3 regions of the Desulfatibacillum aliphaticivorans DSM 15576 genome follow, and region 3 is predicted to be linked to each of the others. Evidence: riboswitches for the same ligand, from Rfam matches in the RefSeq annotation. Region 3 holds a riboswitch; each other region holds the start of a gene.
What was found. A riboswitch is a leader RNA that binds a small molecule or an ion and turns the genes downstream of it on or off. The one in region 3 is predicted to bind cobalamin.
Positions count from the first base shown of each region.

Region 1: another riboswitch for cobalamin. It lies ahead of thiC (phosphomethylpyrimidine synthase ThiC); the one in region 3 lies ahead of G491_RS29920 (ABC transporter substrate-binding protein).
Region 2: another riboswitch for cobalamin. It lies ahead of G491_RS28995 (hypothetical protein); the one in region 3 lies ahead of G491_RS29920 (ABC transporter substrate-binding protein).

Region 1 covers NZ_AUCT01000006.1:16,238-26,552, reverse strand. The annotation lists gene G491_RS0106365 (hypothetical protein) at 1-1,201, opposite strand, end outside; gene G491_RS35345 (hypothetical protein) at 1,194-1,463, opposite strand; gene thiC (phosphomethylpyrimidine synthase ThiC) at 1,609-2,925, opposite strand; cobalamin riboswitch at 3,107-3,302, opposite strand; gene G491_RS0106345 (cysteine hydrolase family protein) at 3,712-4,344, opposite strand; tRNA gene G491_RS0106340 (tRNA-Thr) at 4,748-4,823, shown strand; gene G491_RS0106330 (polysaccharide biosynthesis protein) at 6,097-6,576, shown strand; gene G491_RS0106325 (response regulator) at 6,587-7,069, shown strand; gene G491_RS29685 (response regulator) at 7,219-7,707, shown strand; gene G491_RS0106315 (hypothetical protein) at 7,730-8,341, opposite strand; gene G491_RS0106310 (hypothetical protein) at 8,412-8,990, shown strand; gene G491_RS0106305 (HAMP domain-containing protein) at 9,065-9,628, shown strand; gene G491_RS0106300 (hypothetical protein) at 9,647-10,228, shown strand; gene G491_RS29680 (tyrosine-protein phosphatase) at 10,221-10,315, shown strand, end outside.
Region 2 covers NZ_AUCT01000001.1:337,563-347,877, reverse strand. The annotation lists gene G491_RS29005 (leucyl aminopeptidase family protein) at 1-283, shown strand, start outside; gene G491_RS0101545 (alpha/beta fold hydrolase) at 298-1,155, shown strand; gene G491_RS29000 (4Fe-4S binding protein) at 1,179-2,018, shown strand; gene G491_RS0101535 (PAS domain-containing protein) at 2,092-3,117, shown strand; gene G491_RS0101530 (hypothetical protein) at 3,452-3,793, shown strand; cobalamin riboswitch at 3,865-4,110, shown strand; gene G491_RS28995 (hypothetical protein) at 4,226-5,167, shown strand; gene G491_RS0101520 (response regulator) at 5,245-6,063, opposite strand; gene G491_RS28990 (HDOD domain-containing protein) at 6,072-6,902, opposite strand; gene nosR (response regulator c-di-GMP phosphodiesterase, NosR family) at 6,982-8,346, opposite strand; gene G491_RS0101505 (response regulator) at 8,366-9,091, opposite strand; gene G491_RS28980 (response regulator) at 9,426-10,315, shown strand, end outside.
Region 3 covers NZ_AUCT01000007.1:128,119-138,433, reverse strand. The annotation lists gene G491_RS33565 (TetR/AcrR family transcriptional regulator) at 1-569, opposite strand, end outside; gene G491_RS0108030 (DUF2284 domain-containing protein) at 816-1,451, shown strand; gene G491_RS0108025 (alpha/beta hydrolase) at 1,460-2,629, opposite strand; gene G491_RS33560 (TetR/AcrR family transcriptional regulator) at 2,736-3,377, shown strand; gene G491_RS29925 (PAS domain-containing hybrid sensor histidine kinase/response regulator) at 3,393-5,840, opposite strand; cobalamin riboswitch at 6,239-6,426, shown strand; gene G491_RS29920 (ABC transporter substrate-binding protein) at 6,552-7,445, shown strand; gene G491_RS29915 (ABC transporter ATP-binding protein) at 7,451-8,263, shown strand; gene G491_RS0107995 (FecCD family ABC transporter permease) at 8,260-9,270, shown strand; gene G491_RS0107990 (choice-of-anchor U domain-containing protein) at 9,369-10,315, shown strand, end outside.

The sequences.
Region 1 (10,315 bases), on a different contig from region 3:
CACAATTGTGCCAAAGGGACCAATTATTATATACAAAAAAATCGTTTTTTTCGTACACTGACTTTATAAGGACAGCAACATCTTGAAATTTAAAGTTTTCTTTTCTAAAAAACAGACCCGTTATACCAAGCGCCCACGTAATTATTAAAATACCCGTCAGCGCACCAAAGACCAGACGAGTCTTCCCCGGAAAGCTGAACGCGATGAAATCCACGCCCTGGGAAATGATGATGAGGCCCACGGGAATCAGGTAAAAGAGAAATCTGGCGTAAGCCCATGGATAATGCGACAGCCCCTCCAGGGACATGGCGAGAACAGGCAGGGCCAGATAAGGAAACATCAGTACAAGGGGGGTATTGCGTTTAACGCAAAGGAATAAAGCCGCAATGAATAAACCCGCCGGCGCCAGGACGCCGTACCCTCGTCCAAAATACTGGGAGAACACGTAAGGAATATAATCAATGCTTGCGGGAGGTGCGTCCGTCCACGCCTTGCTCCAGGAATAAATGGGCGAAATGAGCTTTACGTGAGAAAGCGCCGCAAGCAGCATGAACGCCAGACAAGGATACAAAAGCGTTGTAAAAACTCTTTTATCCCCGGATCTCACCGAGAAAACCCAATCTCCCAAAAAAATGCACGCAATAAACAGAAGCGTGTACGCCCCGTTAAGATGCGACAAAAACAAAAAAAACGCTGCTATGGCGAAAAAAATCCCGTTTTTAAAGGACCTATCCTCGCTCCACTTGAAATAAAGAATCAAGGCAATGAGGGAGAGCGCGGCTAAAATCGGATATGATCTGATGATCCCGCTATAATGGATTAAAAAAGGATTGCAGCTTGCCAGGGCGGCGGCGAGCAAAGCCACCCGGTTTTCCACCATCATTCGGGCGAACAGGGCCGTTAAGGGAATGGTTGCAATCCCGGCCAATAAGGGGATTGCAATCAAACTGAACCGGGCGCCGCCTCCCAAGAAAAACATCCCCTTTTCCATGAGGATGAAATAATTCATGGTCAGCCAGGATTCAAAATGAGTCAGCAAAAACGGGATGCTTTTTTCAATATAAATCAGCGTCCCGATTTCGTCGTTCATAAACGGCCTGTCACAATGATAAACAATGCGAATAATGGAGCCCAGAACCGTTGCGGCGACAAGAAATCGGACTTCATTGGACGAAAATCTTCTTTCTCCGGGGTTACGCATTGATGAAACAACCGACATTAAAACCTGCCTCGCTTGTTTTACGATTCATAAAAGTAAGTGACAGGGCGGTGAGCACATCCACTAAAAAACGCACCGAAATTGAATATTTACAAGAATGCGTTTGAAAAACGCAGGGAGCGCCATGCGCAGCAAAGCGCTTCGGCTCCACCCGCCCGATTTCGCTGACATGATGTCCGTGTTCTATAAAAATCAGGCGGTTTTGTAAACAGCAATCACTTTGAATGCCTTCGACTACGCCCAAAGGGCCTGGCGTTCAGAAAGCCGCCTTGTTATCCCCCTCCTCCTTACGGCAGGAGGGGGATAATAAAGCAGTCTATCCCGAAAATTAAACGCAATAACGTTTAATCGCCCGCCTGGCGGCCAGGCCACTGCTCAAGAAAGCAGAACTATCCTTTGACGCCCGCGCTCAAGGCCTCGTTAAACAACTTGCCCGAAGCCCGGTTGGCGCAGAACTCGCCGCACATGGTGCACACCTTGTCGTCGCAGGAGGGAGAACGGTCGTCCCGAATTTTGCGGGCGTCTTCGGGAAACAATGCGTTAGCGAACTGGCCTTCCCAATCCATGTCCCTGCGGGCGCGGCTCATGTCCATGTCACGCATGCGGGTTTTTTCCGGCAGCTTGCCCATGTCGCCTATATGGGCCGCCAGGCGGGCGACCTTGACGCCTTCCACCACATCGTCCACGTTGGGAAGGGCCAAATGTTCGGCCGGGGTGATGTAGCAAATCAGGTCCGCGCCGTAGCGAGCTGACTGGGAAGCGCCGATGGCGGCCACTACGTGATCGTATCCTGCGCCTGCGTCCGTGGGCAGGGGCCCGAGCATGTAGTAAGGAGCGTTGTTGCTCATGCGCTTTTGCAGGATGATGTTGGCCTCGATTTCGTCCATGGGCACGTGGCCGGGGCCCTCCACCATCATCTGGCATCCCATTTTACGGCCCAGTTCCGCCAACTCGCAATTGGTCAAAAGCTCCTGGACCATGGCCCGGTCAAAGGAATCGGCCACAGCGCCCGCCCGAAGCCCGTTGCCCAGGGAAAGCACCACGTCGTATTTTTTCAGGATTGCCGCCACCCGGTCAAACTCCTCGTACAGGGGATTCTCCCGCTTGTTGGTCTTCATCCAGGCCACCATGGAGGCGCCGCCCTTGCTCACCAGGCCGCCGTAACGGTAGCCCTGCTTCTCCAGGCGCTCGATGGTGTACAGGTTGATTCCGCAATGGACCGCCATGAAGGATATGCCGTCCGCGCACTGCCTCTCGATGATGTCGAAAAGCATGTCGGAGTCCAGCTTGTTGGGGTCGCCATATTTTTCCGCGGCCTCGCAAAAAGCCTGGTACAACGGCACATTGCCCACGGGCAGGTCCACGGCCGCCAGCACTTCCCGGCGGACCTTGTCCAGGTCTCCGCCCACGGAAAGCTCCATGAGGGTGTCGGCGCCGGCTTCCTGGGCCGCTTTGGCCTTGGCCACTTCAAAATCGATGTTGCTGATGTCCGTGGAAGTGCCGATGGAGGCGTTAATCTTGGTGGAAAGGCCCATGCCGATGCCCACATTCCGGCACGGCCTGTTGGCGTTTTGGGGGCAGACGATCCGCCCTTGGGCGAAATGCTCGCGGATTTCCGAGGCGGCAACGCCCTCCTTGGCCGCGATTTCTTCCATCACAGGGGTTACCCGCCCCTCGACAGCCCATTGAACCTGAGTTTTTTCCATTGTCCTACATCCTTTCCCTGACTGGCAGGATGTCGGCAAGGGGCGAGAGCTCCCGCACATCACCCGGCGAAACTTCTTACAAAAAAGCGCCGCAGGATGCCGGGGATTTATCCGCTTTTGAGATAAAAAAAGCCCCAGCCGACAAAGATCATCAGCTTGGGGCGTTGCCATAACTCCAAGTTCGTTTCATAGACGCCGGGCAGGTCTTCTGGCTCACGGATCATCCTAATCCCCGCGCCTTCCCGGGCCGCTAAAACTTCAGCCCAGTGACATATTGCGGGTTTCGTCCCCGTTCACAGCGGCGGGACCGCGCCGGATTTTCGCCGGCTTCCCTTTTCAATCCTCCTGGGAGGATCACCTTGCGTCCGCTCCGAATTTTGGGTGGTGGTAGCACCGAAAAAACAAGGCTGTCAAGCGGGAATTTTCCAAAGGACATGATCCCGAACGGTTTTCAAGACCAAAATTTATTCAATTTTAACCTTTAATTTTAAATAGTTAAACAAATCATTTTTCCGGCAGGAAAAAATTTCAATAAAAGCAAAACATCTTTTCGGTAGGGCGCAGGGCTTGCTCTGCTTGTGGGCGGCCCAGGAAGCGCCGTTTGCTGACTGGATTCGTTAGACCAAAAGGCGCGACCGGGAACGCTTGTTAAAATTTGGCATATCCGGCGGCAGGCGGGCATTGTTGAATGCGTTTTTTCGTAGTCGCGCGGTCCCCGCGCAGTGGTAGTCACCCGGTCTCCTTGCTTCGTTCGTTGCGAGGCCCCTCGCCCATTTCATTTAACTTCTATTTTTCGGAAAAACGGATCAAATCGCTCCGGGTCAGGGTAATCGCCCTCCGGGTTCCCGGCCCGGTCAACAAAAGATGCACCGAAGCCTGCTCGATATACAGGTCTGCGGAGGACAGACAATCCACCGGAAGGATTATTTTTAACTTGCGAAATCCGGCCGCCGTGGCCGTGTGCAAAACCGCTCCGTGAGCCGCGGTCCCAGTGACGATGACTGTATCCACGCCTTTTTCCTTGAGGATTTTTTCAAGGTCCGTGTTCCAGAACTTGTCTACGCTGGAACTGACAATGGGCTCTCCCGGCAGGGGTTTTACCGGGGGCAGTATGGTCTCGGGAGTCCCCCGGGGCGTGAGGCTGTACACCACAGGCATTCCAACGGCGCGAGCCTTGTCGATCAGGGCGGCGATGCGGGGCACGGTCTCCAGACAACGGGGACGGCGTTCGGCGTTGCAGGTAAGCTCCTCGATATCCAGGATCAAAAGGGCCGTGGTCCCCGGATTGGGCGCGACCTGCATTAATTTGGGCGCAGGAGGCGGCTTAACCTCGCCCCACAGGGCGTCTATGGATTCCGCCTGGGCCAGGCCGGTGAAAAGAAACAGAAATATCAGGGCGTAGGATAAAAATCTCTGCATGGTCTCCTCCTTGATGGACGTGTACACGGAGTAATGAATGCTTCGAAAAGGCACTGCCATATACGCGGATTTTAGCCCGCCCCGCCCTGTCCTGGCAATTTATTGTTGCGTAAAACCAAAGAGGCCGGGCGAATGGAACGAACTCTCCCCCGCAGGCGCATGCAACGCCTGGGGCCATCAGCGCTTCCCGCCAGCCCTGGCATGCAACGACAGGAACGTGAGCCGACGAGGGCGGCCTGAAATGTATATTGAAATCAGTCAAAACCGGCGTCCGGCAAGCCTTGCTTGCCCCCCCCACTTTTCCTTCTATAATGTGCGGCTTGCCTTTGAATTTTACGCCTTTTTAACACTTTCGGCTTGACGCCTGACAAAGCCCCGTGATACATGCCTTTTCCAACATCGCGCCGACGTAGCTCAGCTGGTAGAGCAGCTGATTCGTAATCAGCAGGTCAGCGGTTCGAGTCCGCTTGTCGGCTCCAGAAAAACATACGGGAAATCAGGTACTTACACTGATTTCCCGTTTTGTTTTTTATGGGGCGTTTTTACCCATCTCAGCCGTTTTCAATCCCGTTTTGCATGCAAAATGCATACAGCAGATGCCCGCCATTTTCTGGAAGCACGCATTAACAGGTTTTAGAAGGTTCGATGGTACGTTTTTCAAGGCCGCCTGGGCGCTGGCCAGGGTTTTCGCCCTTCCCGGACGTTTTTTCAGCTTCTTGCAGATGTTCTTGAGGCGCAGGCTTTCCCCATCAAATCCCTATTTACCATTGGGCGTTTTCCTGACCATGCCGATCACATCCAAGTGTTTCTTGAGGGCGCTAACCATGGCAGGAAAAAGAAGGGGGCCGTTTTTGCTTCCATCCCCAGGGCCCTATTGATTTTAAAAATCGTTGTTCGAATTCAATTTTGAATTTTTTTTGAACTATTTGCGAATGAATCAGAGAGAATGCAACCCCCTGTATTTGTGTATTATTATCACAAAATTTGATTTAATGATGTATTTATAAATGCACCAGATAAATTTCCATTTAACAGTGTTCACAAAAATGAAATACTCCAAAGAGACATTTCATTATGAATAATTTTGTATTAAAAATGATTAAACCCCGCATTTTCAGGATGGATCAATCCTGGCGCCGAAAAATTTTAAGCGGATTTCACGCAAGAAAAAATGGATTTTTTGATGTGTGGGATATCATAGTCGCTTTCGCATTATGGCTTGACAATAAAGGGCTGCCAAGCTATATCCACCAACCATTACAATGGTTCAAATAGGTTCCCCAATTGGGAATTGTACATCGATTTGCCCTCTGTCCTATACGGAAGATGTAATCGAGAGGGCGGAGCTATACCCGCGAGGCAAAATCGGCAAGATCCATCGCAGCGCTTTTGTTAGATAATTGAATATCAACCTTATATTCTCCCCACAAACAAAAACGGGCATTTGCTAAAAGCGATTCGCGCAGCCCTTCCGGCAATATCGTCCGTTCAATCCTATCAAACACGCCTTTCCCGTCTGAATCAAACAGATGCCTTTCATCTCCCCCCTCCAACAGTCTCTCTCTGTATACCTAAAAGCAAGTTTTGACAACAGATGCAATAGATCTGCAGTCCTCACTTAGTATTAAGGGATATGGCCCTTCCTATTTCCAAAGGACTTAAAGTCGTTTCTCGGTTCTACCTTTACGCCTTGGTGGTCTTTCCGCCGCTATCTATGGGCGGAGCCATAGGGTGGTCCGCGTCAGTTATTGAGTGGCTGGCTCCATCGGCTCGGAATTGTGCAAGCAGATTGGAGGATACGGGCCGAACAAACGGCTCATGGCAGCCATGTATGACATTAACTTGCAAATCAGGGAAATGCACCCACATCTGGAGACGGAAGATCTTCTTTGCGCCGTTCAAAACCGGGAATTGATGAACCGGCTTTTTTCCGCCCATAAACCCGGCGTGGATATCGAGATCAAGTATATCGGCCTGCGCCCGGGGGAAAAATTATACAATGCGCTTATCACCGCTGGGGAAGACGTCGTGCAGACTCAGCACGAGGACATCATGGCGCCCAACACAGACCATCACAAGGCAATCGAGGGCTTGAACGCCTCGATGGACGCCTTGGTGGAGGCTGCCATGGCCGGGGACGGCCTGACTATCAAGCAGCTATTTAAGGAGATGGCGCCTGAGTATTCACCTGAAATCCAAGGATTTCAAATAGGCTGCCAAACAGCCCCATGAGGATGAAACAATGGTTAATCAAGACGCCGCAAAAATTTTGGTCATGGAAAAGGACGGCGAGTGCTCCCATCTCCTGGCCGGCAGGCTGGGCCAGCTCGGTTACAGGACCGACATAGCCGGTTCCTGCGACGAAGCCCGGGCCGCCCTGGAAAGAAGCGAGTACGCCGTGGTCATCGCCTGCTCGGAAATGCCCGACTGGGGAGGCCCCAAAGGCATGGCAGGCCTGCGCTTCAGCCGCCGTAAGCCCGCCATGCTGGTGACCTGCGACCAGGAATGCCGGGATGAGGCCCTGAAATGCCTTTCCAAAGGAGCTTATGACTATCTGCCGCGGCAGTGTGAAAAAAGCAGGCTGGAAGTCACCGTGGAAAGGGCTCTGACGGAAAGAGCCTTGGCCCAGAAAACCCGGCGGTGCAAAAAGGCGGCCTTGGGGCTGGTCTTGTCCACTCCCGCCTGGGTTGGGATTGGCATGGTTTTGGCATACTTGACGGTCTAAGCCGGAACGCGCCCGCGTCGGGCGGCGCATTTTCTCGCGGCTTTATGTCGGCCGCCGAAGGGACGGTTTCCAGATCAAGACCCATGTTGCCATGAACCGGAAAACAATGGTATTCTTTCGGCATGATTTACATTTGGAGGGCGCGAATATTGGGGCAGCCTGAATTTGCTGAAAGAATCCTCGTTATCGATGACAATAAGGATTTCGCCGATACTCTTGTGGAGCAGCTTGACGACCTGGGATACTCCGCCCAGGCCGTGTATGACGGCGCCCAAGGCATGGAAGCGTATTCCAAGGGCGAGTACGCCTTGGTGATCACGGACCTCTCCATGCCCGGTTTGGACGGCATGGATGTGCTGGAAGGCATTCTGGCCCAGGACTCCAAAGCCACCATCCTGATGGTCACCGGATACGGCACCATAGAAACTGCGGTCCAGGCCATCAAGCTAGGGGCCTTTGATTTTATTCCCAAGCCTTTTAAACTGGCTGAACTGGAGGCGATCATTCGCCGGGCCTTCGGCCGGAAAGACCTGGAAAAGCGATTCAGCATTTTTCGGGGCCTTGCCTGGGGCCTGGCCATTTGCATTCCTATTTGGATCGCTTTAGGCTACTTTTTGTACAAGTTTTTTATAAAGTGATTGTAAGGCGAGCGCCGGACCTTTAGTAGGTCTGGGGGGCGTTCGGATCCATAAGATGCTTGCCCACGTATTTCGCCAGGATGTCCGTCGCCTTGCGGGACGGTTTAATAATCAGATAGTGATTGGCCACAGCGTGGGCCATTTCCCGGGCCAGGGAGGCTTCGTCAATCTCTGACGGCACGGCGTACACGGCTTTGTCCTGGGGGATATACCGCGCGTTGACTCCTCCTGAGGGGCGTTCGTTCAATGCGTTTTCATAAGCGATTCTGAACTGGACGTCGTCGGGAAAAAGATACAGGACGATTTTGGGGGTTCTTTTTTTCATGTCCAAGAGGATTTGGACCCGGTCGAACAGACTGTCCACCTTTTTGGAAATGTTGTCGGAAGAGCCCCAGGAGATGCTTCTGTTGAACAGAGTCCATCCTCCTGTATCGTACTTGACGCGAGAGCCCAATAATCTCAAATCGTCGGGATTTTGATAATAGACCACCATGTATTTCGTTTCCAGGGTTCTCCAATCTCCCTGGGGGGCGGCGGCGGCGCCGCCGTAAAAAATCAAGACCCCGATGAAAGTCCCTAAGACAGTCAATTTTTTGTAAGCAGTAAAACTGAACATTTTTGTCACAAATCCCAACAATGCTTGATCCTCCTGTTTGACTATCGGGAGGCCAAGGCGAATGCTTTAGGCGAAGGAGCGGGATTTCATGAAAAAAGTTCTACTGTGCCTCATCACTGCAGCGGTGTGCATCTATGTCGTTTCCTGCGCATCCGAAGAACAGCCTGATCAGGGTCCGGTTGTGCTTCGCGTTAATGATTACTGCTTATGCCAAAAGGAGTTTCGGGATTTGCTGGCCCAGGAAATGCGGCTGGATGAGCATTACAAACTCACTTTGGACGCCCAGAAGCAGTTTTTGGGGGATCTGGTCGCCCGGCAGGTGCTTATCCAGGAAGCCAAGCGCCTTGAGTTGGATTCAAGGCCCGGTTTTGTGCTTTCGGTTCAGCGCTTTTGGGAATCCACTCTGATTCGGGATTTGATGGACATGAAAGCCCGGGAGATTGAAGCAAACACCCTGGTGACCCAGGAGGAAGTGCTGGATCTTTACCGGAAGCAAAAGCAGAACGATCCGTACCTGCCCGCCTTTGAAGACATGCGGGATGAACTTTTTGACAGGGTGATGGAAGAAAAAAAGACTCGCCTTCTTTCCGAATGGATCAAGGGCCTGGAAGCCGGCAGTGATGTGGAGATTTCGGAGAAGTCCCTGTTCGGGCAAAGCGGGGCCTGATCCGGCGACATAAATTGCGTTATGGGGGCTCTTTACTAACTATGGATTCGAAACCTGAAATGGAGGAGGGGACAATGTCGGAAAAGGCCATCATGCCCCGCCGCAGGCAGTATTTTGTCAAACGGGATTTTCAGGGCGCGTTTATTCTGAAGTTCTGCCTGGTGGTCTTGCTGGGCGCCGTAGCCTCAACTTTGCTTATTTTTTATTTTAGCGGAGATACGCTTACCTCCGATTTTTCCAACTCCAGGCTGGTGATAAAAAGCACGTCCCAGGCCATACTTCCCGCCGTGATCATGACCAATTTAATCACCCTGGGCATATCGGCTCTGGCGGTTTTGGTGCTTACCTTGTTGATTTCCCACAAAATCGCCGGGCCTTTATTCCGCCTGGAAAAGGAGTTGGAAAAAATCGGCGGGGGAAATCTTAAAACAGAGGTCATTTTGCGCAACAAGGACCAGGTGGAGGCTTTGGCGCAAAGCATCAACTCAATGGCAGGACAATTGCATACCAAAGTTTCCGACATTCGCGACTCGCTGGACCAAATGGCCCGGCGAATGGAACATGAAGACGCAACCGGGAAATGGGCTGAGAATATAGAGGATGTCAAGAAGAGGATTGATGCCCATTTTCAGTTGTAATGTCGGGAATAAACGCTTATGGGGTGGAAGATATCCTGCCCGAAAATCGCTTGTTTTGTCTGGGCGGTTGTCCAGGTTTTGGGGCTTGCCAGCCCCGCTCTGGCGGCGCAAAGCGACGATTGGAGCACACTGGAAACCCAGTACACCCGGATTCAGTATCTTTCCCGGGAGGATTTGCGCAGGTTCAACGCCTCCATAGACTACGGCCCCGGGCGTTGGAGCGCCAAAAGAGTTCTTCAGGCCAAACCATCCACAAGCATGGAGGACGGCTTGGCCAACAAAGTGGACGCCCTGTTCGAGCGGGTGCAGGAAATTCTGGACATGCACCCCCAAATGGGCAAAGTCCGCATCCTCCTGCTGCACGACAAAAAACATCTTGCCGCGGAATATCACAGGCTTTTTAAGGCCCCGTGCCACATACGCTCCTGGTACTTGCACATAGGCTCCACCATTTTCATTAACTGTAAAGACGTTCGCGTGGGCATTCTCGCCCATGAAATGGGCCATGCCGTGTCCGAGCATTTTTTGGTCTTTAGCCCGCCTCGAGTCAGCGCGGAAGTCTGGTCCGTGTACGTAGAAGCCCACCTTTTTGATGATTGATTTACATTCGCACATTCTTCCCGGATTGGACGACGGTCCGACCACGTTAAAAATGGCTCTGGAGATGGCCCGGGCGGCCGTGGATGA
Region 2 (10,315 bases), on a different contig from region 3:
GGACACCCGCGAACGCCTGTGGCGCTTTCCTTTGTACAAAGAGTTCTACAAAGCCATGAAAAGCGACCGGGCCGACCTGTGCAACACGGCCAAGCACAAAAAAGGCTGGGCCAGCTCCCCCACGGGCGCGGCTTTCATAGGAGAATTCGTCTCCGAGGCAAAGTGGGCCCACCTGGACATTGCCGGGACCGCCTATAACGAGGGCGGGGCAACGGGCGAAGTTCCCAAATTCGGCACAGGATTCGGCGTCAGGCTGCTGCTCAATTATCTGGGTGTGATATAGAAAGAAGGAGAAACGTGTCCTGCGATTATAAAGAATACAAACAAGCCGACATCGGCGGCGCAAAGGTGAACTATCTGGAATACCCCGGAAACGGCCCCAGCCTGATTATGCTCCATGCCACGGGCTTTTTACCCTGGGTATGGCATCCGGTCGCCCGGGGCCTTTCCTGCGATTACGACGTGACCGCCCCGTTTTTTTGCAAGCATCGCGAGCCCAATATGGAAAACGGAGGCATTGGATGGAAGGACCTGGCCCGGGATCTGGTCAAGCTGATGGAAGTTTTGGAGGTCAAGCGCCCCTATTATATGGTGGGCCATTCCATGGGCGGCGCCGTGGCGACCCTGGCGACCGCTTTGTTCGGTTTGCAGCCCGAAGCCATGGTGCTCATTGAGCCCATCATCCTGCCGGAACAGTTTTACGGGTTCAACCCCACCGTGGAGCAGCATCCCCTGGCCTCCAAGTCCATCAAAAGGCGAAACCATTGGGAGGACCGTCAAGAAGCAAGGGAATACCTGCTTTCCAAAAAGTTTTTTGCAAGCTGGGATCCCGAGGTGCTTGAGATCTATCTTCAATACGGCATTGTGGAAAACTCGGGCGGCCTGACCCTGGCCTGCCAGCCGGACAAGGAGGCGGCCCTTTTTCTGGGCAGTTCCCAGGAAAACCCCTGGCCGGTTCTTGCCAAACTGCATTGCCCGGTTTTGGTGTTGGAAGGAGAAACCACCGAAAACAAGGGGATTATTCCCTTTGAGAAGGCGGCTGCGGCCATGCCCAATGGCGAATTTCAAATCGTGAAAGGCGCCGGCCACCTGATTCCCATGGAAAGGCCGCGCAAGACCCAAGCATTGATAAAGGAGTTTTTTGAGTCATTGTAACCCCCCGGGAAAAAGGAGGTTGGATGAACAGGAAATGGATACCCGGCTTACTGGATGCGGGCCGGCTTTATCAGAAGCCCAAACCCTGGATGATGCGCATGGGCCTGGACGGACTTAAGGGCCTGTTCCATGTCTTTAACCTGCCCCTGATACGGCGGTTTCATCCCTGGATGCAGGAATCCAAGACCAATATGTATTGGATACCCGTAAACCAGGAATTGGAGCGGGAGCCGGACGTGCCTTTGCCTTACGAGGTAGTGGAGCACTTCATTGAAAAGTCATCCACACGGGTTGTCATGGATTTCTGCGGCTGCAGAGCGGCCCATAAGTGTGAGCGGTTTCCCACGGATATAGGCTGTCTGATGATGGGGGATGACGCCGTAAAGATTCCGCCGGAGTTCTCCCGCATGGTGGATAAGGACGAGGCCCGGGCTCATTTGCAAAAGGCCGTGGACGCCGGCCTTCCGCCCTTTATCGGCAAAGCGCGCATCGATAATTTCATTTTCGGCGTGCCGGACAACAGCCGGCTGTTGACGGTCTGTTTTTGCTGCGACTGCTGCTGCGTCACGGATCTTTTGAAGCATATTCCGCACGAGGAGCGGCAAGCCATCGTGCATCCTTTGGAAGGCCTTGAAATTCATGTGGATCAGGAGGCCTGCATCGGATGCGGCAAGTGCGCGGAGCATTGCTTTATTGAGGCTGTATCTCTGGACTCCGGCAAGGCGTTCATTTCAGAGGAATGCCGGGGATGCTGCCGGTGCGTTTCCGTGTGCCCGGCCAACGCCATAAAAATCCGTTTGAATAACCCGGATTTTGTCCGGCAGGCGGTTAAAAGCATTGAGTCAAGCGTTCGAATGGATTAATGCTTTCTATAGGATCAGGAAATTTTGGGGAGGGGAAAGGTCTGGAACACACTTTGGTGAAAGGACGCCCTGATTGAAACTTGAAGACACACACGCCCGCGTGGCTGAGTTGGAGCATCAGTTGGACCTCAGCCTTACGCAGTGGCAGACCACCTTTGACGCCATTACGGATTGGGTTTGCATCATCGACCTGAATTTCCGGATTTTGAGATCCAACCGCTCATGTGCGGATATTCTGGGCCTGGATCCAAGAAACGTCGTGGGGAGGACCTGCTACGAAATGGTTCATGGCACCATGGCGCATATCGCAGGCTGCCCCATCCCTAAGATGATAGAAACCGGAAAGCGCGGAGAATCCGAGCTGCATTTGCCTGACGGACGCTGGATTATGGTCACCGCCGACCCGTTATTCGATGATCGGGGGTTTATCACCGGCGCAGTGCACATGGTTCGGGACATCACCAAACGGAAGCTTATAGAAACAGCGCTCCAGGAAAACCAGGAGCGTCTCAGGCTGGCCGCCGAAGCAGCAAGCCTTGGGCTGTGGGACTGGAGGCTGGATCTGAACCGCCTTTTTCCCAACGAGATATTCATGGAAATTTCCGGCTTGTCCCTGGATGACGCCAATTTTTTCACAGCCGAGAAGTGGCTGAGCAGAGTCCATCCCGAAGAAAGAGGCGCCGTAAAAAGAGCCCTTGAAGAGCATTTGAACGGAACGTCTCCCAAAGCCTTCATTGAATGCCGAATCAAGCACCCGGAAAAGGGCTGGATCTGGGTGTCCGGCCTGGGACAGGTGATAGAACGGAACCGCAGGGGAGAAGCCATTCGCATGGTGGGCGTGCACCGGGACGTCACCGAGCAGGTTTTGGCCAGCAGGGAAAAGGAAAACCTGATCAACAAGCTGGAAAGGGCTCTGGCTGACGTCAAAACCCTCAGCGGCATGCTGCCCATATGCTCCCAATGCAAAAAAATTCGGGACGACCAAGGCTATTGGAGCAACATAGAAAGCTATATTCAACAGCACTCCCTGGCCCAGTTCAGCCATAGCATTTGCCCGGATTGCGCAAAAAAATATTACCCGGACCTTAAAATTTATTAATTCAACTTTCGGGATTGGAAGTAGTGCTTTGAAATCAAATATTTATGTATGCGGCTCAGATCAATCTATATACCAGAGCCCGAGAGTCATGGTCCCTTCCCCCCCTGGCGGGGGAAGGACAGGATGGGGGGGAAACTATCCGGGATAACATACAATATCACCCCCACCCCAACCCTCCCCCGTCAAGGGGGAGGGAGTTTTTGGGACGCCGGCTTTGATGTTTAATACCTCATAGCCTGCTGCAATTTCTTAAATATGTGAAGAAAACTTGATTCCCGAAAGTTGAGTTATTAATTTGAGCTCCAAAAACGCTGCATTAACCATGGAGGGCGCATTGGGACAGGAAAATACGGAAAGTACGGAGAATATTTCCGTCCTCATTGGGGAGGCGCAACTCATCCTGGCCGAAAAACGCACTTCCCTGGCGGTGCTGAGATCCGGCGTGGCGGTCCTGGCCCTTCCCATCACGGTCCTCAGTTTTTTAATCGCCACGTCAAAATATTACGATTTTTTTAATGTTCTGCACTTTGTCATTCCTTTGTTTTGCATCCTTGGAGCGCTCACCGTGATTGGAGTCTACCTCATCGCCCGGTCCGTCATCCGCATGCAGCATTATGACAAACTCCTGAAAAACATTAAGAGGAAAAACCACACCATTTCCGAGTTGATCGATTAGCCGGAGCGGCGCCGCCTTTCGCCGCAGCGGAGAATCACCTTGACAAAAAAACTCTCAGGGCTTTAAATATCCGTGAAAATTGGCGTTACGGTTCCAGGGAAAGCGGTGCAAATCCGCTGCGGACCCGCCACTGTGAGAGAGGACGAAAGCCGCACAAGCCACTGTTTTTGAAGCGCTCCCCGCCAAGCCGGGGGGCGTTCCTTGAGCAAAGCGCAGCAATGCGCCGGGTATTTACCCGCTCATGGAAAAAGAATGGGAAGGCGCGGCCGGTAGAATGATTCTCAAGCCAGGAGACCTGCCGTAACTTTTTCCGGATTCCGGATAGCCTTCGGGTATAAGGCAGGCTGCACTTGCTTGCAGCCTTCATGTTCAGGGACTTTATCGGCCCCGCCTGTTTCCCGACAGGCGGGGCTCTTTATTTTGGGACGCATTATGAAACGCATATTCGCTGTCTTACTCATCGCCGCAACCTCTATAATCCTTGCTTCGGCGGCCCAGGCCGGCCCTTACGCGCCGGCGGCCGGGGAGGTAGGATCCACAGCCGTATCCATGGACGACGCCTCCATCAAAGGGTGGGCCACGGGCTATAACGGTCTTGTCTATGGAGATGACGTCATTGATACCTGGAAGACCCCGGAAAAGGCTCTGGGGCCGGCGTTAGGAACCGTGATGGATATTGTTTCCTTGGGGAATGGAGGGCAAATAACCATTTCATTTTTTCCAGCCGTTATAACAAATGGAGAAGGGGCCGATTTCGTGATTTTTGAGAATGCACTGAATGACACCTTTTTGGAGTTGGCCTATTTAGAAGTATCCTCTGATGGAGTTCACTTTTTCCGTTTTCCTAATGACTCCCTTACGCCGCATCCGTTCACCCTTGATGAAGATGACAATGAGATCCCCTTGGCTGCATGGGAAATCCTAACGGTTGATCCTGAGAATATTAGCGGTTTTGCAAGTAAATACCGTGTGGGGTACGGTACGCCTTTCGATCTGGACGATTTGGATACTCCTGAGGCCCAGCAAGGCATTTTGTCCGGGACTCTGAATTTGGACTATATCGCTTATGTGCGTATCATTGACATTATTGGAGACGGTTCCAGCCCCGACTCCTCGGGAGATCCGGTCTACGATCCATGGCATCCCACCAATCCCCAAACCAGCGCCGGGTTCGACCTGGAAGCGGCGGGCTATATGAATTACTTTGTTGGAGGCGACCTGAACCTGGACGACAAGCTGGATATGACCGACGCCGTTCTGGCCCTCCAAATCCTGGCCGGGGCCCCGGCCTCCGTATCCCTCACCCGCGACGCCGACGGCAAAATAACCCTGGCTGATGTGTTATTCGCCCTCTCTTACCTTGCCGAACAATAGGAACCGCCGTAGGGCGTAGGATTTCCCCGCCCAAGTGGATAGAGGCGTATACCGCTTGATCCCGTTGGGGAGCGCTCTTAGTCCAAGAGAGTGATGATGAATCCGCGGTTGGAAAACTGGCCGGACAGGGGCACGATTTTCATGTCGTAGGTTTTGGCGCCGATTTTCACGCCTTGCATGGATTGGGCGCTGTTCTCCAAAATGGCTTGATTCAGAAGCATGGCGGCCTGGGAGGGCAGGACGCCGCGCATGGGGTTGTCCACATGCAGTTCGATGCCGTCTTCCCTCAGATCCTCGGCTTTGCGGTTGATAAGCACCACGCAGCCGTCCGGGTCCATGCCGATGATAGGCAGGGGGATGTCCGCCAGGATGGCGTGGGAGACTTCCAGGGCCTGGTTTCGGAACTCCAGTTCCTGGGTTCTTTCCCAGACCAGTTGCTCCAGCCTTTCATTGATTTGGGAAAGCTCCTGATTATGCCCGATAACCTGCTCGTGCAGCACCTTGTTGGCCCGGATAAGCTCCCAATGCTGCAGGGCGGCGCGGATTTCCAGCTTGAGGTTTTCATCGTCCCAGGGCTTGAAGAAAAATTTGTAGATGTGGCCCTTGTTGATGGCTTCCGTAATGGTCTTTATTTCCGAATAGCCCGAGAGAACGATGCGGATGGTTTCGGGATACAGGTCTCTGACCCGGGACATAAGCTCGGTCCCGCTCATGCCCGGCATTCTTTGATCGCAGACAATGAGCTGGACCTCATTCTTTTCCAGGATGTTAAGAGCTTCGTCCCCGCTTGTCGCAGTCAACACATTGTACGGCTCCCTGCGCAAAAGCCTTTTTAAGGAATGGAGGATGTTGACTTCGTCATCCACGCAAAGAACGGTATGTTGAATTTCTTCCATGATAGCCGCTATTCCTCCATGAAAAAAGAGTAGGCTTCCTGAATTTGAGGCTCCACCTCGGAAAACCAGACGTCAACCGTATTGAGATGTTTCGCAACCAAGGGCTCCACCGAGGGATGCACTTTCAGGGGCCATTTATGCCCCATAAAGTCGCCCAGGTACCCGTTGACAATGATATCGGCCGCATGAACCATCTTCAGCCTGTCCATGTCCGGGGCGCTGCTGGACATGGTATGGTGGCTTTTTATAACCCCGACCAGGCCTTCGGGAAGCCGCCATTTTTTGGCAAGGGCGCCGCCCACCATTGCATGGCTTGCACTGACGAATTCCCTCTCCGCCACGGAGAAGGACCTCTGGTTCGCGTCCATGGACTCCACGATCTTCTCCATGGTTCCATAAAAGTACTGGAGCAGGACCAGCTTGCCCACGTCATGAAGCAGCCCTCCCACAAAGCAGTCGTCCGGGGCGGCGATTTTTGTTTGTTTGGATAGGTGTTGGCTAAGCACGGCCACGGCCAGGGAGTGTTTCCAAAGAAGCCATGCGTTAATGCCGCTTTCATTGCTTTTGCCCGGTTTGAAGCATTCCACGACGGACAGGGACAGCACCGCGTTGCGCACCGTGTTTATTCCCAAAATAACGACCGCGTGTTGCAGGGTTTCCACCTTTTTCCGCAGGCCGAAAAAGGCGGAGTTCGCCATTTTCAGGATTTTAAGGACAATAGCCTGATCCTTCCCCAAGGCATCGCTGATGTCCTTCATGGATGCCTTGCCATCGGCGACCATCTGATTGAATTTGATGGCCGCCACCGGCAGGGTGGGAAGATCAAGAATCTTGTCCAAATCTTTCAGTATATCCTGTTTCGGCAATTGCTAGTTCCTTTCATCAACCGTCTGTAAATCCCGATTACGGGTGATTTTTTTAATTAAGCAGAACATGGATCGGTCCCAAGCCCGCTCCTTCCGCGATTTTTCTCAGCCGTACGATATACCCTTCGGAAAGCTCCGTGTCGTAGGGCAGCAAATACTGCCCCTTGGCCGAATAAATGGCCCGCGACAAGACCATGCCCGGCTTTAACTGTTTGATGCCTACTTCCTTTTCCCTGGCGCCGGCGGTCCCCTTTTGGGACAGGCAGGCCAGAAAGGCCTCCACGGCCAGGGCGTCGAAGATGACGCCGGAGTTTTCCTTAATAAATTGAATCGCCGCTTTTTTCAGCAGGATTTGCTTATTCATGGACCCGGCGCCCGGTTTTTTTTTCATGTAGGCTATTACCGCTTCGTTCTTGTCCTTTTCCAGGTGAATAACCATATCGTAATAGTCGGCTACGGCGATAATTTTGGCGCCCAGCGGGATGGAGAACCTGTCCAGGCCGTCGGGAAATCCTTTTCCGTCGCATCGCTCATGATGCGACCGGATGAGCAGCCCCACGTGGTCCAATTTGCCTATAAGGCGGACCATGGCCTGCCCTTCGGCCGGGTGCTGGCGGTATTTCTCCTGGTCCTCATGGGACCACTGGGAGACCGGAACAAGGTGTTTGTCCCTGGCGATTTCCAGTCGGGCCATGTCATGAAGCAGGGCGGCGATTTCAATATTTGTGGTCTCATTTTGCTCCAGGCCCATTTCCATGGCCATATCCCGGGCCATGGCGCTTACCCGTCTGCCATGCCCTGCAAGGATGGGCGTTTGCATTTGAAGCAGGGAGGCGAAAGAGCGCACCGTATTGTGAAAGGAGGACTCCAGTTCCTTGTTCAGTGCGGAAAGCTGGAGGTTCTTTTGCTCAATCTCTTTGGTGCGCTCCGCAACCTTTGCCTCCAGACCATGGTTCAATTCCTTCAACTTGGCGTTTTGCCTGGCGGTCAGAGCAAGCAGCCTTTTGTTCTCCATGGTCAGTTCGAACTGCTCCAAAGCCTGGCGGACCTGAAGCAACAGGTCGTCGTCCTGCCAGGGCTTGGTGAGATACCGGTGGATGCGCCCCTGGTTTACGGCTTGAATAATGGCGTCCATTTCCGAGTATCCGGTCAAAAGAAACCGAATGGCGTCCGGGACGATTTTCCGGGCTTGGGAAAGAAACTGCGCTCCCGTCATTTCCGGCATTCTATGATCCGAGATAATCAGGGAAATCATGGTCTCCCGGTTTTTCAACATGTCCAAAGCCTGGGGCCCGCTTTGGGCCGTAAGAATGTTCAAACCCTCCCTGCGCAGAATGCGCTGGATGGCCTTGGATATTCCAGGCTCGTCGTCCACCAGCATCACGGTGTGCCTATATTTGGGTTTAGGGGCGTTCATGCGCTTTTCCGAAAAAAGGTTATTCTCCCAGGGCGGCCGCGATTTGCTTTTCAAATTCCTCCGGGTTCACAGGCTTTTCAATGAATCCGGCTATGTTATAGAATTTCAGTTCCATGTCGTCTTTCATGCCCGGATAACCTGAGCAGACCACTATAGGCAATTCCTTGTAATTCTTGCGTATCCTGGATATTAGCTCAAGCCCGTGTATCCCGGGCATTTTGATGTCCGTCACCACCAGATCCACTTTCTCCACGTTCAGAAGATTCATGGCGCGCTCTCCGTGGGAGACCGCGTATACGTTCCAGGGCGAGTGGCGCAGCAGGCGCGAAAAGGACTTGAGAACCTGATTGTCGTCATCCACGATCAAAATGGTTTTCCGGTCCTGTTGATCCAGCTCTTCCTGCCTGAGGGCCAGCTCGGCGGCCTGTTTAAGGTCGGCAGCCAAAAAGAGATTGGCATAAACTGAAATCCTTGCATCCCGTCTTCCAGCCGCCAGCTCGGGTGCAAGCAAAATCACCCGGGTGCGGGGCGCGGAGGTTAAAGTGCGCGCCAGGGCTTCCAGCCAAAGCGTGGATTCGGTTTCGTATTCCAGAATTACGGCTTCATAACTGACGCCGGAGATTTTGAATGTGTCCCTGTCATGTATGATTACGGAAGTCTGGGCATCCAATCCGGCCAACTCCACTCTTGTTTCATCGGCCTTTTCCTGGGACGGCATGAGGATATGGACCATCCTGTTTTTCATGATCATTGCTCCGTTCCTTTCGCAAAAGATTGGATTTTTTCTTGCTAACCTTTTGGGAAGCAAAATACAGGCCAACGATGTCTTGGAGGGTGACTATCGCTCGAAATCCCGTGGAAAGCGCAGGCCGCGGCATAATTGCCTCTGGGAGGAGGCGAAAAAGGGTCATAATCCTGACATCCGGCAGGGTATTGACGCACAATGCCTCCTGCAAGTGCGAGAAAACCCGCAAGGTCGGCTGCGCCGGCAGCTTTATGCCGGAAGGTATGCAATTTGCATATTTCTCCGGACAGTTTGCAGAAACCAAAGCATATTTCCCACGGAACGGAGCAAGTTCATGCGTGTTTTAGTAGCAGACGACGATGATATCGGAAGAATGGTCATAACCAGGCTTTTGAGTAAATGGGGGCATGAAACCGTCCCGGCAAAGGACGGTGAAGAGGCGTGGGACCTGTTTCAAAAGAATCCCGCGCGCATCGTCATTACCGATTGGAGTATGCCGAAACTCAGCGGGTTGGAATTGTGCGACCGCATCCGCAGCAATAAGTTTTCGCATTATGTATACATAATTATTCTGACCTCCCGGGAAGGCAAGGAAAACACGGTGGAAGCCCTTGGCGCCGGCGCCGACGACTTCATGAGCAAGCCCATTGACTCGGCGGAACTGAACGCCAGACTGAGGGTGGGGCTTCGAATCATTCAGTTGGAGGAGGAGCAGCAGCAGGCCAGGATCCACCTGCTTCAATCGGAAAAGATGGCCTCCGTGGGCCAGCTTGCGGCAGGGGTGGCCCATGAAATAAATAATCCCACGGGCTTTGTGAGCAGCAACCTGAAAACTTTGGGAGACTATTTGGACGACCTGGCCGGACTCGTAAGAAAATATAAGGAGTTTTGCCAAAATGTTCACGACGACCCTTCCTGCATGACATTGCCGTTAAAGGATCAGCTGCACGGCATCCTGGAGTATGAGCAGCGGATTGACCTGGACTACATCCTGGAAGACACAAACGACCTCATACAGGATTGCCGGGAAGGGACGGAGCGCATTAAAAAGATCGTCAACGACCTCAAGGATTTCGCCCACCCGGATGAAGATGAAGTCAAGCCGGCCAATATTAACCAGGGGCTGGAGTCCACCCTTAATGTGGTTTGGAATGAAATCAAATACAAAGCCGAAGTGTTTAAGGATTTAGGCGAACTGCCTCTGGTGGACTGCTATCCCCACCG
Region 3 (10,315 bases):
TTCCAGACCTTGTGGATGTGTGCCACCAGGTCGAACCGGCCGCCGATGATGTCGTAAATTTCGTCCACGGGCTTGAACAGGCCGATGAACATGACCGCCGTCTCCACCGGGGTGACGTCCGTTCTGATAAGCCCCTGGTCCTGGCCCTGCCGGACCACGTCCTGGAGCCTTAGAATATGGTTTTTGAATATGTCATTGACCTTTTTTTGCAGCTCCGGGTACTTGTAGAGGATCTCCTCGGAATACAGCAGCCGGGGGATGCTGCGGTGCTCCATGATGAACCGCACCCGCTGCATGAGGAAGTACCTGAGGGAGTCCAGGGCGTCCCGGCCGTTGTCCAGGGCCTCCTGGATTTCGTTGGCGAACTGGATGTCCAGAAGATCCAGGACCGCATCCAGCATTTCCGCCTTGTTTTTGAAATGTCTGTACAAGGCCGAAGGGGAGATTCCCACCAGCCGGGAGGTCCGCTCCATGGTCATGGCCGCCACGCCGCGGGTGGAGACCAGGGTGAGGGCGGCCTGGACGATTTGTTTTTTTCTTTCCTGCGTTTTCAGGCGGGGGGTGGCCATGATTCAGGCTCCATCTAAGTGAATTTATGTTCACATATACCGGGAAAGTGACCCTGAGTCAAGGAAGAATTTGTACGCCCGATAAAATTTTGGCCGGCCATCCCCCCCGACTCCTATTTGATTTGCAAATAACAGGAGCCCTGTGGTATATTATCATTTACCTTTCGTAGCAGCGGTGTTTTTTTCGGTCTCATAGGCGGCGTTTCCGCCGCAGGCGTATCCAAACCTTAAAAAGTTGAGGCGCACATGCCCCCGAATACCGATCCGCACCACTATTCCAAAGCCCCCAAGCAAAAAGATCCGGCTTTAATAGCCCAGGACATGGAAGAGCTGTTGAAGCTGGCCCTGGATAGAGGCGCCCGGGAAGTGCGCCTGACCTCCGGCAGAGCCCTGGTTTTTGACGAAAGCCTGGCCCGGGTCGATCCGGCCTTGGAAGATCCCGACAACCTGACGGAACATTGGCCCGTGAGAATGCCCCTGGACTCCCTGTGGGACTCGTTGCGCTCTTTCAAATACGGGGTGTTTTTTTGCTGCCTGGCGCCTTTGGGGATGCCGGACCAGGGGCAGGGGTGGATCGAAGACGTTTATTACAGGCAGGCATGCCTGCAGGCCGCGTCCATTATCACGGCCCTGGAGTCGGACGCCTTCAACAGGGGATACCACATGACCTCGGGTTTTGGGGCGGGAAACTGCCGGTCCGTGTTGTGCCATAAGGAAAGCCGCTGCCAGGCCCTTGTGCGGGCCAAAGGATGCATCCACCCCTACAAGGCCAGGCCCACTCTGGCCGCCGTGGGCATCGACGCAAAGGCCATGGCCCGCAATCTGGACGTCCCCCTGGTTCCCGACCGGGTCAACCTCTACGGCCTGGTGATGGTAGGGTGATCAATCAATTATCCGTCCCGTTCATCCAAACCGTTCATCCATTCGCTGATTACGTTGAACACCAAAGGAATGTTTCCGCACTGGCAATGGTTTTCCGCCTGCTCGGCCTCGGTGAAAATCCGTCCCGTAAAAGAACGCACGTTGGTCAACTCCCGGGCCTGCCGGTGGTAATGCTTGAGCGGAATGAAATGATCCCGGGTTCCGGCCAAAAGCAGAAAGTCCTGCCGCACCTTGCCGGAAACGCCTTTCATGGAGAAATTCCTGGCGTATTGCAGAAAATCATAGGGCGTGGGCTTGCCCATGACGAACATGCCGTGGTTGATCCCCCATTTTGCAAAAGGATCCCGCTCCATGCGCAGGGCCGCCATGCGGTTCAATGCCTTTTTCGCCCTCAAGGCAATGAGGCTTTTCATGCCGATTTCCATGGCCTTGCCTCGCACCGAGGTCAGCACCTCGAAAAAATCGTACATCACGCCCCAGGCGACGACCCGATTGATGCGCGGCTCAAACGCCGCCGCACGGGGCGCCAGATATCCCCCTAAAGATGCACCCACCAGGGCGACGCCCACCAGGCCGTAATGATCCAAAACGGCGCCCACCGCCTTTTCCCATTCATAGGTCATGTGCAGGCCGTTTTTCACCAAAGCCTCGCCCTGGCCCGGACCCTCAAACAAATAAACGTCGTACCCCTGCTGGCGGACGAAGTCTGCGCTGGGATAAAGCTCTTCCTTGCTGGAGTCGTATCCTCCGTGAAGGACTATCGTTCCTTTAAATCCCACGCCTTCCTGCGCCGGAAGCCTGAAAACAGGCAGGCGGCTTTTTTCATAAGGCGCCGCTTCCACATTCAAAGCGCCGCTCTCCAGGTCGTCTTTGACAATTTTTTGAAAAAGCGCCGCGGCCTGGTCGTAAGCCCATTCCTTGTCGGGATCGCCCGGAGTCATGAAAAACTCCGCCCCCCGATAATAGGAGGCGGCATTTTCCCAGCGCTCCTCCTGCTCCGCCAGACGGGCCAACGCCAAAAACTCCCGCTTCCAGTCGTCCAGGTTTTTGATGTTGGACGAGACCGCCCGAATGTCCTCCATGCGGCCTCCGCCCAGGGATATCTGGCGGTTCAACTGAAAGTTGATGTTGGATTCGGGATGAAAATCATATGTTCCTACGCGGAATGAATGCTCCATGCGACCCTCCTTAATGTGGTTCACGTCGTTTATCTTGACAACCCGGGAGAATAATATAAGTAATTGCTCATATTTTCTACTCGCATTGCAAGAGGGGAGGAACGGCATGCTTGATAATGCCTCAAACGTACGCAAAACGCCCATTCAGGGCCGTTCCAGGGAAACGGTGAGCGCCATCCTGGAGGCGGCGGCTCAGGTTTTGGAAGCCAGGGGATACGCCGGGACCACAACCAATCACATCGCTGACCGGGCCGGGGTTTCCATCGGCTCCCTGTATCAATATTTTCCTAACAAAGAGAGCATCGTGTTGAGCCTCATGGAGGCCCACATGGCGGAAGCCGCCTCCGGGACGGACGCACTCATGTCCCGGGTGGAGACGAGGGGGTGCATCACTCCGGACGATGTGAGGGAATTCGTCCAACTGGCCATGGAGCTGCATAAGCGGGAGCCGGGGGTGCATCGGGCCATTGTGCAGGACATACCCATCACCGGAAAAATATGGTGGGAGGCGTTCATGAACATGGAAAGAATCATGGCGGACCGCCTCCAGGTTCTTTTGGACAAGACGCCGGGCGCCAGAAAAACAAAGGGCGGGGCGGCCGCCAGGATGATCATCCGGGTGTTGGAGTCCCTGACTCACCGCCAGGTTATGGATTCGGCGGACCGGCTGGACCAAAAGGAGTTTCTGGAGGAAACGACGGACATGCTTTGTAGGTATATTTTCAACGCCGATAGGGATAAAAGCTGAAACGCGGCCTTTATCCTATGATTTCAAAACCTGACGGATGGTCACGGCCATGATGTGGCGGTCCACGGGCTTGCTTAAAAAGGCTTTGGCGCCCATTTCCTTGGCTTTGAGGGCGTCGATTTTTTCATTGAAGCCCGTGCAGATGATGGTCTTGACGTCCGGGTTCACATTCATCAGCCGATTGATCAGAAGGTCGCCGGTCATCTCCGGCATAGTCAGGTCCGTGATGATCAGGTCAAAGCCTGCGGGGTTTTCTGTATACATTTCAAGGGCTTCCAAGGGGGATTCCACGGCGGTGACCTTGTAGCCCAATCTTTTCAGCCGTCCTTTGATCATGTCCACGATGGGGGGCTCATCATCCACGAATAAGATGCTCTCCGTACCTGTGGGGGTTTCCTGTTGCTTTTGCGGCTCGGAGGGAGCGCCTTTTCCCGCGGAGGGAAAATAGCACTCCACCAGGGCGCCTTTTCCGGGAGCGCTGGAAATGCGAACGCCCCCCCCGTGGGCTTTCATAATCCCCTGCACCACGGACAACCCCATGCCCGACCCTTTGCCCACGTCCTTGGTGGTGTAAAAGGGGTCGAAAATCCGGCCCAGGTCCTCTTTGGCGATTCCATGCCCGCTGTCTTTAACCTCCAAGGACACGTAGTCGCCCGGCAGTAGAACCTGGTCGAAAAAAATCTCCTCGGTGCGGGAGAACACGTTTCTGGCCCGGATGGCCAGGCCGCCGGAAGCGCCTTCCATGGCGTGGGCCGCGTTATTGACCAGATTGATGATTACCTGGCGGACTTGAGTGGGATCGCCCAACACCTTATGGCACTCAGGAGAAATGTCCACGTGAAAGGCGATGTAGGAAGGAATGGAGGCCCGTAAAAGCCCCATGGTCTCCCGGATGGACGAAGGAATGTCCACCAGCTTTCTTTCCGGCGCGGCCGGCCTGCTGAAGCTAAGCAGCTGCCTGACGATTTCCTCTCCCCGTTTGGAGGCGATCTTGATTTCCTCCAAGAACTCCATGGCTTCGTTATCCGCCGGAACGTCGTCCATGGCCATTTCCACATTGCCCAGAATAATGGAAAGCAAATTGTTGAACTCATGGGCCACGCCGCCGGATAGGGTGCCGATGGCTTCCAGCTTATGGGCCTGCTGAACCTGTTGTTCCAGTTCCTTTTGATGCGTGATGTCCCGGAGGAAGTTCAAGGTGGCGTTTCGGCCTTCCCATTCCACGCGTACGCTGGACAACTGCCCCCACTTGACCTGGCCGTCCTTGGTAATGAATCTATGGGAATAGGTGCTGGGAAGGCTTTCCCCCCGGGACCTGCGGACATGCCTGTCCACGACCATGTCTCTTTCGTCGGGGTGAATAAGATCCACAAAGGAGACGGAGCTGATTTCATCCATGGAATATCCCGACACCTGTACAATGGCTGAATTGCTGAACTTGATGTACTCGTCCTGGGCAATGAAGATGACGTCCATGGCGTTTTCCACCAGCGCACGATACTGCTCCTCACGTTTTTTCAGTTCTTCTTCGGCTTTTTTTTGCGGGGTGATGTCAATCAGGGTTAGAAAATCCGCAGGCTTGCCCTTCCAGATTACGGATTTGGAGTATTGCTCGACCCAGCGCTCCTCCCCCTGTTTGGTCAGTAGTTTGTATATGTAATGATGAACGACGCCGTTTTTTTCCCCCGTCATCTTTTTTAAGCCCTGTTCTATAACAAATTCTCGAAAATCAGGGTGAATCAGCTTGGCCATATCCTGATAGTTCATCCGCATGAACTCTTCCCGTTCATACCCGGACATCTTGATCGCCGCGTCGTTGACATATTTGTATATACCGTCCTGCAGCACGATGATGCTCATGATGGCCTGCTCGGAAAGCAGTCTGAATTCCTCTTCGCTTTCCTTGGTCAGCTTTTGGATTTCCATCAGATCGCTTTCCAGTTTTGTGGAATTCAGTTGGATCAGGGCGAAAACAAAAAAGATGCTGAATCCAATGAGGGAAAACATCACCAGTGCATTGACCTGGTCCTCAAAAACAATGGGTTCGGTTGCGTCGAGATGGGACAAGAACACCAACCCCCGGATCATAAGCAGGATTGCGGCCGTCACCTCCAAGCCCATTAAAAGGGCGTAAGTTTTTTCCGGCCGGCTTTTATAAGCCTGCACCGTCTTAAGCAGGCTCATAAGAAAATAGGCTGCGCAAACAAGGGATATCATTGAAACCCTGGCGCCCCTGTTGGGGTATACGGCGGAAAAAATAAATTCGTTGATTCCTGCCAGGGCAAAGACGACGGCGGCATGGATATAGGTGTGGGAGGATTCCCCCATGTATTTTTTTTGGCCTTCGAAAAAAAGGGCCATTGCGGAGCATATCAATCCGTTGGCAATGACCATGGAGGAGTATATTATCGCCTCAGCCCTTAATCCCTCCAACAACAGGCCTGCGCCCATAAAAAGGGTCATCAGGGTCCACTCCCTGAACCCGGGATATGTGCGCCGCATAGCGTTATACGCCAGCATGCACAATCCGAGGGTCAGTATAACTGTTCCCAACACAATAAATATAGTCCTAAGGTCCAGAACCAATGGCTGCATTTGGTTTTAACTTTTCTGCTGAAGGAGCGTTTGACGTTTATCAGTGCTAAATACACAACATGTGAGACGATCTATCTTTATTGGCAGGTTGTGTACGTAATCGAGGTTTGGGTCTGTTAATCTCAAATTGTACCACCAGTGCAGGCGCCAGGACCAGAAAAAAAGGCGAATCCTTGTAAAATGCGCAAAATTGTTGCATGCCGGGCCGCCAGGCAGGCCAAAATGCTTTTCTCCTTGACACGGATGGGAATTATTATAATAACTCCTCATAAATACAGGTGTCCGGAAGCCCGACAGGGCGTCGGGGAAGACGGTGAGAAACCGTCGTGGTCCCGCCGCTGTAAGTGGGGACGAAAGCCGCAAAAAGCCACTGCCGAATTCAAGTCCGGCGGGAAGGCGCGGCCGGTAGATTGATCCATAAGCCAGAAGACCCGACCGGACATATATTTCAAAGGTTTGCGAGGCAACGGACCTGAGAAGGACGCTTTTATGGCGTCGCATTTTAAGGATGAAGAAGCAGGGTGCAATCCTTAAGCCTTATTGTTGTAGGCTTAAGGATTTTTTTATTGGAGCGTTTGCGTGATTTTTCCTAAAAAACGGCTTATTCCGATATGTTTGTTCTTTCTGTTCACCCTGGTTTTATCCGCCCATGCGGAGCAGTCCGGAGTTGGCAAATATTCCCGCATCATATCTTTAGGCCCCAGTATTACGGAAAGCCTTTTCGCCATTGGGTGTGGAGACCTTATTGTCGGCGTTTCCGACTATTGCATCTATCCCCCGGAAGCCCTGGAAAAGCCCAGGGTGGGAGGAATCCTGAATCCCAACATGGAGCGTTACGCTATTTTGCGGCCGGACCTGGTCATTTTTCGGGGCAAGCTGGATAAGGTGAAGGATTATTGCCTCTCCCGGAATATCGACGTCATGGAAACGGAAATGGACTCCATTGCAAGCATCTCCGAGACTGTCAACATTCTGGGGGCCAAGCTGGGTCAGGAGGAAAAAGCAGGGGAGGTGATCGAAAATATTCGCAAGGAACTGGATGAAATCAAGCAGGAGGTCGCAGGCTTGCCCAAACCAAAAGTCTTTTTGTGCGTGGCAAGAACGCCGGGCGGCCTTTCCAGCATTTACACCTGCTCCAAAACCAGCTTTGTCAGCCAGGTGCTGGAAATCGCCGGAGGCGAAAATGTTTTTTCGGACATCCCAACAGCCTACCCGGAAGTCTCCAAGGAAAGCCTGATTCGCCAGGCCCCGGACATCATCCTGGAAATGCGCCCGGCCGAAACCTTTAGCAAAGAGCAAATGGATCGCATGAAAGATGAATGGGCAATTTTGAGAACCCTGCCCGCCGTCAGGAACGGACGCATTCATATTATGACTCAGGATTATCTTTTGGTTCCCGGTCCCAGAGTGGGGCGGGCGGCCCGCGCCATTGCGGACGTCATTCATTCCAATCCGGCTGGCGGAGAAGAATAGCGGACATGACCCAGGAACTGCTGACCCTGCATAACGCAACTTATCAGTATCCGGACAACCCATGGCGTCTGGAACCCTGCTCCCTTGCGTTTAAATCCGGGGAAGTCAAAGCCGTGATAGGCCCTAATGGGTCTGGAAAAAGCACGTTATTGAAGCTGGCCGCCCATGTCATCAAGCCGGGCTCCGGCAAGGTCGTCCTGGACGGCCGGGAGATGAAAAGCATATCCAACCGGGAGCGCGCCAAGGTGCTTGGCTACTTGCCTCAGCACGTCCAGACCCATCTGGATTACACGGTGGGCGAAGTGGTTTCCATGGGACGATTCGCCAGGCTTCGCGGCGCCGGATTTCTGGATTCCAACGACTTGGCCATTGTGGAAAATTGCCTGGCGCAAACCCGTACAACCCACCTGAAGGATCGTTCTTTCACCAATCTTTCCGGCGGAGAACGCCAAAGGGTTGTCCTTGCCTCGGTGCTGGCCCAGGAGCCTCGGGTGCTTCTGCTTGACGAGCCCACCAGCGCCATGGACATGCACCACGAAGTCAGCTTTTTTCAACTTTTGGATCAACTGGTCAAAGGCGGCATGGCCGTGGGCGTGGTGACTCATGATCTGAATATCGCCTCGGTCTTCGCCCACACCCTCACGCTCATGCGCGACGGGGCGATTGTGCAGGAGGGAAGCCCGCGGCGAATCATTACCCCCAAGGTCCTGGGCGAGGCCTACGGCCCGGGCATCGAGGTCATGCAGCATCCGACGCTGGACGTCCCGGTGGTTTTTCCCGCGCCCGGACTTACAGGCGAAAAAGGGGAGGGCAGATGACCAGGATTCTCACCTCCCGGCAATTTTACGGCATTATCGCAATCTACGCCATTGGGGCGGGCGCCATTTTCTTCATCTCGCCCTTTTTAGGAGGCGAAACCCTGAATATGACCAATGTCATGAACGGCCTTTTTCATAACGCCCCCAATGTGGACGCGGACATTTTTGTCTATCATCGCCTGCCCAGAGTGTTGCTCGCCTTTATCGTAGGCGGAACTTTGGGCGTGGTGGGCGCCGCACTCCAGGTAGTGCTGAAAAACGTGCTGGCCGAGCCGTACATCCTGGGAATCGCAGGCGGAGGCGCTGTGGGCGCCGTAGCCGCCATATCCATTCCGGGCATGTTTTTTCATTTCGGGCCGTTCACATCCATCCAGTTTTTAAGCCTGGCGGGATGCATGTTCTGCATCGCCGGCCTGTATTGGCTGGCCCAAAGGCCTACGGGAATTTCCATGAACACCATCCTGTTGGCCGGGGTGACCTTTAATATTCTTTGCGGCGCAGCCATTTTGTTGATACGCTATCTGGTGAATCCTCACCAATTGGTGGCTATGGACCGGTGGATGATGGGCGGATTGGACGTGGTGGGCTACCAGGATCTGGTTTCTCTCACGCCTTTTCTCATTCCCGGCCTGCTCATGGTTTTTATGCAGGCCAATTCGCTGAATCAGCTTGCTTTTGGCGAGGATATGGCACATGGAAGGGGCGTTGACGTGCAACGCGTCCAAAGAATGGTTTTCCTGGGCGCAGGACTGGCTACGGCCGCAGCCGTATCCCTGGCAGGCCCCATAGGTTTTGTGGGGCTGGTGATTCCTCACGCAGTCCGCCGCCTGTCAGGCTATGACCATAGAGTTGTTTTGCCCGCATCTTTTTTATTGGGAGGCGGCGTGCTGACTTTATGCGATCTGGTTGCCAGGACCGCCGTGCATCCCACGGAAATGCCCGTAGGGATTATTACCGCCATTATAGGCGGACCGGTTTTTTTAAGAATATTATTAGTCAAAAAGTAATATATGTATTGGAGCGACATTTTTAACCAAGCAGCGGGAGGATTATTGCTGCGCTTTACTTTTCGAGTGTTTGTGCACACTGAGGAGGAGATGAAAACATGAAGAGGCTATTGATTATTGCTGTACTGCTGGCCTTCGTCGGGGCTGGAAACGCCCTGGCCGCCTGGAATTACGAAGATCTTCCGGCATTCGACCCTGCGCCTGACGCCTGGAACCCATCTGCGGTCTTTGTAGATAATGATGTGCTTACAAACACCCTTTTGCTGTACGCCTCCGGCGGAAAAGTTTACGGCTGGGACCCGGAAACCCTGGAAAGCCAACTTGTGGTGAGTCCCACTCTCCAATCCACCTGGGCTGCAGGCCCGGCCGGAATGGTTCTTGCCTACGATGGCTCGACCTTGTATTTCCACGACAACGGCGGACCTACGAAGTATTTGTACAAGTTTGTTTTCGGCAACGACCCTGAGACCTACACCACATTTAATACGAATTGCGAAGGCTCCATCTATGAATTGGCCATCAATCCCTGGACCGACAGGCTGTGGTTTGTCTCCGGGGATTACGACACCCAGAAAATGTACCTGTACGAAATTGTTGGCGTAGGCACAAAAAGAACGATTAACCTTAGGATGGAAATTGATAATGCCATGACCGATGCCGGCGTTGGTCCTATCGTCTTCAAAGGCCCGAATACGGTCCTGGTGGGCGAAGCCGTCTACGCGACCGAAGGGGCCTTCCAGTGGGTGTATCCTGAAGGCGATCTGGTTGTTGACGACCAGTATGCATATTTTTCCGGAGGCCTTTCCGACGCCGTCCTGGGGTACAGCAACAGGCCTTTCGTGGCCACGGGTTCAGGACAAAATGTCAGTTACATATACAATGGCATGGTTGAGCAGGTCCTGACCCATACCGAAACCGTCGGCGGTCTGGCCTTTGACGGCAGCCAGTTCTATATCGGAACCACCCACGTGACATCCGGCACAGTCAGCTTCGGCGTTTTGAGCGACACGGAAAACGTGAACCTGGTCTCCCCCGCCGAGGGCTA